Regions from separate parts of the Stenotrophomonas sp. 57 genome, predicted to be linked through region 1. Evidence: riboswitches for the same ligand, from Rfam matches in the RefSeq annotation. Region 1 holds a riboswitch; the other holds the start of a gene.
What was found. Region 1 has a riboswitch for glycine ahead of QP512_RS18100 (trimeric intracellular cation channel family protein). Riboswitches for the same ligand answer to the same signal wherever they lie in the genome.
Positions count from the first base shown of each region.

Region 2: linked by a shared signal. The riboswitch ahead of gcvP (aminomethyl-transferring glycine dehydrogenase) and the one ahead of QP512_RS18100 (trimeric intracellular cation channel family protein) in region 1 are both predicted to bind glycine.

Region 1 is NZ_CP127407.1:3,935,958-3,939,943, forward strand. Features, by position in the region: gene QP512_RS18080 (hypothetical protein) at 31-486, opposite strand; partial or broken gene QP512_RS18085 (nuclear transport factor 2 family protein) at 490-922, opposite strand; gene QP512_RS18090 (hypothetical protein) at 991-1,407, opposite strand; gene QP512_RS18095 (GIY-YIG nuclease family protein) at 1,552-1,827, opposite strand; glycine riboswitch at 1,868-1,957, shown strand; glycine riboswitch at 1,971-2,074, shown strand; gene QP512_RS18100 (trimeric intracellular cation channel family protein) at 2,159-2,776, shown strand; gene QP512_RS18105 (3-deoxy-7-phosphoheptulonate synthase) at 2,988-3,986, opposite strand, start outside.
Region 2 is NZ_CP127407.1:3,245,160-3,249,145, reverse strand. Features, by position in the region: gene gcvP (aminomethyl-transferring glycine dehydrogenase) at 1-1,439, opposite strand, end outside; glycine riboswitch at 1,502-1,604, opposite strand; gene QP512_RS15040 (multidrug effflux MFS transporter) at 1,906-3,132, shown strand; gene QP512_RS15035 (siderophore-interacting protein) at 3,272-3,986, shown strand, end outside.

The DNA.
Region 1 (3,986 bases):
TGTTGCAGTAGATCCACGCCATGCGTGGCTCTACCTCCTCATCGGGCCGCCCGGCACCCGCCGTTTCGACCATGCCCGGCAGAAATCCTCTTTTCTCGCGGTGTCGGCAATCTGCGCGGTACTCCAATGCCGGGTGATCCAGATCGTCAATGCGGTGCTGCTGAGATGCCAGCGCAGCATGTCTTGCTGCGGTTGCCGCCACAGGTGGCGTCGGGCAATCCAGAAGGCCTCCCGCTCCACTTCAGGCACCTTCTTCTTCATCACGTCCTTGTCGAAGAACCGGGCGATGAAACGCCACGGGTCCACCGGCTGGTATCCCGTTCGTGGTTCACTGGTGCACGCAGCCACACCACTCGGCACACGGTCTGCCGGCTGCGGCCGGCCTTCGGCCAGCGTCAGCCCGAGCAGGTACAGAAGGCCAGGCAGCAGCGCGATGCCGGCGATTAGCACGACGACGGAGATCCATGCTTTGCCGGCGGCACGCATCGCTCACTGTGCCTTCGGCTTCGGGTACCACAACGCGTTGACGATGACCCAGCGTTGGTCAAAGCGCCCCATGTGGAAGTAATCGACGAACCATGGGGTTTCCAACCGCACCGAGGCCGCGTTGCCGGTCAAGTCCAGCACCGTGCAGCGACGGTCCCATTGATCCTTCGGCGTCTTCAGCGCGCCCTGCTTTGTCAGCGAAACCAGTTCCTCCTTCGACATGCGGCGCAGGCCTGAGCCGCTCGTCGGGCGTATCGCCGAGCACCGCGCGCTTGGCCAGGTCCGGATGCAGGGAACGGGCGACGCGCTGCGGGTCGGCTTCCAGCTGGCCATCGACGTAGTCGTGGCAGGTGGCTTCGGTGGGCGCGAGGGTGGCTGGGTCGGCGGCAGGACTTGTGGCTACGGAAAGGGCGAACAACAGGGCGATCGTGGACATCCGGGTCTCCAGCGCTGAGGGCTGGGCGATCGTGGCATGTGCAAGCCGCATCCCCGCATGGCGTGGATCTACGGCATCAGGCCCATTTCGTCGGTGCCCAGCTGCATGTACATGAACGCAGCGGCTTCTACAGACATGGGCTGCCCCTGCGGGAAGCTGTCCAACCAGGTGGTGATGCGCGCATGGCGCCCCGCCAGCGCATCCGCCAATGCCTGCTTTTCCGCGTCAGTGGCGCGCTCCTGCATTTCGTTGCGAAGCACGTCATCGCCGATCCCCCACCTTTCTGCGAACGGGATCAGATCGATCAGATCGGGAGGGACCCGGTCACGACGCAGGTGGATCGGTTCGGGTGTCCTCGGGCCATACGCGGCCAGCTCAGCGGCGGTGCCGATCTGCCCCTGCTGCAGTGGCGGTGGCGATGGTTCCTGGGTGCAGGCCAGAAGGGCCACGCAGGCAGCCAACTGCAGTATCCCGCGGTTCTTCATCGGACGGATCCATGTGTCGATGGGTGTGGCGATCATGGCATGGACAAGGCCTACCCACGCACGGCGTGGATCTACCGTAGAGCCCAGTCCATGCCCGGGCCCCGCATCGTGCAGACGGAACAGAAGCCGAGCGTGGGCTCGGCTCTACAGAAGCGCGGGATCCGGCGCCTGCAGCCAGGCCAGCTTGCGTTCGCGCGGCTGCTGCTTGAGCTGCCATTCGGCGCGCGAGGCGGCGGCGCGGTCCGGGTACTCGCGCACGGCAAGGATGCGCAGCGGCGGCCGGGCGCGGGTGTAGCGGGCGCCCTTGCCGGCCTGGTGGGCGGCGAAACGCGCGTCCACGTCGGTGCTGATACCGGCGTAGAAGCTGCCGTCGCGGCATTCGAGCAGGTACAGGAACCACGGGCGGAGGGACGGGGCCATGGCCGGATTATGCCGTGCTGCACTGCAGCGGATATACTGGCGCCCGAATGCAGGAGAGAGGCGCCGCGCTGGCGCCCGCCGAAGGCGCAGGCTCCCATGATCGCTCAGGCCGGTGGGCTGGAATCCCACCAACCATGCATTCGACTCGCCGAGCTGGAGAGAGGTCACCGGGCACGCCCGGGACGATCCGCCGAAGGGGCACGCGGCCTACGCCGCTGAACTCTCAGGCAAAAGGACAGCGGGAGCGGCACCGGTCATCGTCATCCCGTCATTGCGCAGGCAGTGGCGGTATAGGCGCATGGCCGGCCCCACCGCGCCCGGAGCCTGCCCCATGCTGCTGTCCATCATCTACCTGATCGCCATTTCCGCCGAAGCCATGACCGGCGCCCTGGCCGCCGGCCGCCGCCGCATGGACCTGTTCGGTGTGGTCATGATCGCCTGCGTCACCGCGCTCGGAGGCGGTTCGCTGCGCGACATCCTGCTCGGCCACTATCCGCTGGGCTGGGTGAAGCATCCCGAGTACCTGGGCTTCACCGTGTGCGCGGCGCTGATCGCCACATGGGTGGCTCGCTGGATGCACCACTTCCGCCGTACCTTCCTGGTGCTCGATGGCCTGGGCCTCATCGCCTTCACCCTGATCGGCTGCTCGATTGCGCGCGAAGCGGGCCATGCGATGCCGATCGTGCTGATCGCCGGCATGCTGACCGGCGCGTTCGGCGGCGTGCTGCGCGACATCCTCTGCAACGAGGTGCCGCTGATCTTCCAGAAGGAGCTGTACGCGATCATCGCGTTGCTGACCGGCGCGGCGTACCTGTTGCTGCTGCACTGGGGCGTGGCCGACGCCACCGCGATCCTGTGCTGCCTGGGCGGCGGCTTCGCGTTGCGCCTGCTGGCGATCCACTACCGCTGGGAAATGCCGAAGTTCGTGTATCACGACGAAGTGCATTGAACGATAGCGTGTTCGCCGGGCATGGCCCGGCGCTACCCTTCGCGCCCTGCACCACCCCGGCGATGTACCTGGCGCTGTCGCTCATGCGCAGCGCCAGGCGCATCGCCGGTGCAGATGGGCCGGTCTCCAACTCCGACCGGCCCTGATCGCGGCCGCACCCCCGCAGGCGCTGGCCGCCATCCACACTCGTGCCGCCGTGAGGCGGCTTTCATCAGGCCGCTTCGGACACCTTCACTTCGCGACGGGCGCGCACGGCCGCAGCCAGTCGCTCCAGCACCGTCACGGTGGTGTCCCAGTCGATGCAGCCATCGGTGATGCTCTGCCCGTAGACCAGCGGCTGGCCTTCCACCAGTTCCTGGCGGCCACCCACCAGATGGCTCTCGATCATCACACCCACGATGCGCTGTTCCCCGTCTTCCAACTGAACGGCGATGTCCTCGATCACCTTCGGCTGGTTCTCGGGGTTCTTCAGGCTGTTGGCGTGGCTGGCGTCGATCATCAGGCGCGTCGGCAACCTGGCCTTGGCCAGTGCCTGGCAGGCCTCGGCCACACTGCCCGCGTCGTAGTTCGGCTGCTTGCCGCCACGCAGGATCACATGGCAATCCGGGTTGCCGGTGGTCGAAACGATGGCGGTGCCACCCTGCTTAGTCACCGACAGGAAATGATGCGGATTCGAAGCGGCACCCACCGCGTCGGCGGAGATCTTCACGTTGCCGTCGGTGCCATTCTTGAAGCCGACCGGGCACGACAGCCCCGACGCCAGTTCGCGATGCACCTGGCTTTCAGTAGTGCGCGCACCAATGGCACCCCATGCCACCAGATCGGCGATGTACTGCGGCGAGATCACGTCAAGGAACTCGACACCGGCGGGCAGGCCGAGCTTGTTGATGTCGCGCAGCAGGCCACGGGCGATGCGCAGGCCCTTGTCGATCCTGAAGCTGCCATCCAGGTCCGGATCGTTGATCAGGCCCTTCCAGCCCACCGTGGTGCGCGGCTTCTCGAAGTACACGCGCATGACGATTTCCAGTTCGCCGGCCAGCGCATCGCGCAGCGGCTTCAGGCGCTGTGCGTACTCGATGGCGGCGTTCGGGTCGTGGATCGAGCACGGGCCCACCACCACGGCCAGGCGGTCATCACGGCCATGCAGGATCTGGTGCAGAGCCGCGCGCGAGGCGCTGACGGTGTCGGAGGCTTCATCGTCACAGGGCAG
Region 2 (3,986 bases), 690 kb from region 1:
TGCTCGCTGTGGTGGGTGTTGAACACCGGATGGGTCAGGAACGCGGACTGGCGCAGCAGGCCGGCCGGCAGCGCGTCGGCGGTGCTGGCGTCCAGCGCGTCGACGTCGGCCTGGGCACCGAACACCGCAGCCAGCGCAACCACGTCGGCGCGGGTGGCGGTTTCGTCCAGGCTGATGCCGACCGAGTCGCTGTCGATCGCGCGCAGGTTGTAACCGGCAGCGCGTGCCTTGACGTGGATCTCATCGGCGTGCACGCCGGTGACATGCAGGGTGTCGAAGAAGTCGCCACCGACCTGCACGCCGGCATTGCGCAGCGCTGCGGCCAGGATCGAGGCCAGGCGATGGGTGCGGCGGGCGATGCGGGTCAGGCCTTCCGGGCCGTGGTAAACGGCGTACATCGAGGCCATCACCGCCAGCAGCACCTGCGCGGTACAGATGTTGGACGTCGCCTTCTCGCGGCGGATGTGCTGCTCGCGGGTCTGCAGGGTCAGGCGGTAGGCCGGGTTGCCCTGGGCATCGACCGAAACACCGATCAGGCGGCCCGGCATCGAACGCTTGTAGGCATCGCGGCAGGCCATGAACGCCGCATGCGGGCCACCGAAGCCGAACGGCACGCCGAAGCGCTGGCTGTTGCCGACCACGATGTCCGCGCCCCATTCGCCCGGGGCGGCCAGCAGGGTCAGGGCCAGCAGGTCGGTAGCCACGGCCACCAGGCCGCCACGTGCGTGCACGGCATCGACCAGCGCCTTGTAGTCGCCCACCTGGCCGAAGGTATCCGGATACTGCAGCAGCAGGCCGAAGGCTTCCGCATCCAGCGCTTCGGCCGGGGTGCCGACACGCAGCACGATGCCCATCGGCTCGGCGCGGGTGCGCAGCAGTTCCAGCGTCTGCGGATGCACGGCGTCGTGCACGAAGAAGGTGTCCGACTTGGACTTGGCCGAGCGCTTGGCCAGGGTCATCGCTTCAGCAGCGGCGGTGGCTTCGTCCAGCAGCGAGGCGTTGGCGATTTCCATGCCGGTGAGGTCGGCACACAGGGTCTGGAAGTTGATCAGCGCTTCCATGCGGCCCTGCGAGATTTCCGCCTGGTACGGGGTGTAGGCGGTGTACCAGGCCGGGTTTTCCAGGATGTTGCGCAGGATCACGTTCGGCGTGTGGGTGCCGTAGTAGCCCTGGCCGATGAAGCTGCGCAGCACGGTGTTCTTGTCGGCGATGGCACGGATCTTCGCCAGTGCCTGCACTTCGGTCATCGACTCCGGCAGCGCCAGCGGCGCCGGCGACTTGATCTTGGCCGGCACGATGGCATCGGTCATCGCATCCAGCGACGCGTGGCCGACGACATCGAGCATCTGCGCGATCTCGGCGTCGTTGGGGCCGATGTGGCGCTCGACGAACGCGTTGTGGTGCTCGAGCTCACGCAGGGAAGGGGTGTTCTGGGACATGGCGAAGGATCCGTCAGGAAAGGGCACACGCACGGGCACAAGCCGCCGGTCGGCGGTCTGCGGGGCGCCCCTCTGTCCTTTTGCCTGAGAGTTTAAAAGCGCGGAAAACCGCAGCTTCGTGCCCCTTCGGCGCCGGATCGAACCGGTCTCTCCAGAGTTGTGTTACGGGTGGTATCGGGCCTGAGCGATTACGGGCGTTGCGCCTTCGGCAGCGGTGTTCCGCTTCTCCCACCGTGTTGCCCGCCGATTATAGCCCCTTGCGGGCCCGGCCAGCGGCTGCTGGTCGGTGCCGCCGCGCCTGAATGGCCGATGGCCCGGCCGTGCGTTTTGTGCAGTGCTGCATGGCGTCAGGCGCAATCCCCACCTATGATGGGCGGATACCCGAATTCATCTGGCGCCGTCCCCGTTGCTGCGGGACCGGCGCCCGCCGTGCGTGCCCCGCACGGACCTGCCGGACGCTGCCTCCATGACCGCCGCTGTTGCCCCCTCCACCCGCCGCATGGCCCTGCTGCTTGCCGGCCTGGCCATGTTCGGCCCGTTCTCGATCGACACCATCTTCCCGGCGTTCCCGCAGCTGGCCCAGCGCTTGGCGGTGGACGAGGTGGCGGTGCAGCAGACCATCAGCGTGTACCTGCTGTTCTACGGCCTGATGAGCCTGGCGCACGGCCCGCTGTCCGATGCCTGGGGCCGCAAGCGGGTGATCCTCGGCGGTCTGGTGGTGTTCGTCGGTGCCTCGGTCGGCTGCGCGCTGTCCACCGACCTGCCCACGCTGCTGGCGTTCCGCGCGCTGCAGGGCCTGTCGGCGGGTGTCGGCATGATCGTCGGCCGCGCGGTGATCCGCGATCTCTACCATGGCCATGACGCGCAGCGGCTGATGAGCCAGGTGTCGATGCTGTTCGGCATCGCCCCGGCCATCGCACCGATCATCGGCGGCTGGATCCTGCTCAGTGGTGCAGGCTGGCCGCTGATCTTCTGGTTCCTGGTGGTCTTCGCACTGGTCCTGCTTGCGGCCACCGCGCGCTTCCTGCCGGAAACCCATCCGGTCGAGGCACGGGTGCCGCTGTCGCCGCGCGTGCTGCTGCGTGACTACGTGCGCATCGGCTTCAGCCCGCGCTTCCTGCGCCTGGCGCTGGCCGGCAGCATCGGTTTCGGCGGCATCTTCCTGTACATCTCCTCGGCGCCGGTGTTCGTGATGCAGCACCTGCATCTAGGCGAGGGCGGTTTCGCCTGGTTGTTCATTCCCACCATCGGCGGCATGACCACCGGCTCGTTCCTGTCCGGGCGCATGGCCGGGCACACCACGCCCACACGCCAGGTCGCCATCGGTTTCAGCCTGTGCGCGCTGTCGGCGCTGCTGAATGTCGCCTACGTGGCGCTGTCGCCGCAGTTCGTGCTGCCGTGGGCGGTGCTGCCGATCTTCCTGGGCGGCATGGGCATGTCGCTGATCTTCCCGATCCTGGCCCTGGCGGTGCTGGACATGTACCCGCACCAGCGTGGCCTGGCGTCGTCGCTGCAGGCCTTCGTGCAGCTGATGATCAGCACGGTGGTGGCGGGCGTGGTGTCGCCGCTGCTCAGTGCCAGCCCGCTGCACCTGGCGCTGGGGCAGGCCGCATTCTTCGCTGCTGGCTTCGTGTTCTGGTACTGGGAACACCAGCGTGAACGCGCAGCGCAGGCAGCCTGCACGGGCCATTGAGCAGCGCGCAGGGGTAGGGCGGGCCGCGATGCCCGCAACGCTTGCGACGAGGAACGACCGGACTAGGCTGACGACTCCAGCCAGCCGGTGCGTGGATGCACGACAGCCAGCCGATCCGATGTCGTTGCATGAGGTTCCCATGGCTGCGCAGCAGACCTACCGCCTGTTCGAGGTGGCGCTGAAGGAGCGCCGCGTTCTTTCCCCTTCCCTGGACCGCATGGTGTTCACCGGTGCCGACGTGGCGCGGATGAAGACCGAAGGCCCGGACCAGCGCATCAAGGTGTTCTTCCCCTTGCCCGGCCAGGACGTGCCGCAGGTGCCCAGTGGCGAGGACTGGTATCCGCGCTACCGGGCGTTGCCGGACGACCAGCGTCCGCCGATGCGCACCTACACCATCCGCCAGCTGCGCGCGGAACAGTGCGAGGTTGACGTGGATTTTGTCCTGCATGGCGAGACCGGGCCGGCCTCGCGCTGGGCCATCCACGCCCGCCCGGGCGACCGCGTGGTGCTGCTGGCCCCCGATGCCGACTGTACCGACAGCAGCGAAGGCTGGGAGTGGAAGCCGCCGGCGGATATCGGCCAGGTGCTGCTGGTGGCGGATGAAACCGCGCTACCAGCGGTGGCCGGCATTCTCGAGGAACTGGCCACGCTGGCCGATCCGCCACGCACGCTGGCGCTGCTGGAAGTGGCGCACGCCGGCGATGCGGTGCCGCTGAAGGCCCCGGAAACGGCCGAGCTGGTCTGGCTGCCACGCGGGCAGGCGACCTACGGGCATCCTCTGTTGCAGGCGGTGCAGGCGCGGCTGACAGCGGCCTCGAGCGTGGGCGCAGGCGACGAACTGGAAGAGATCGACA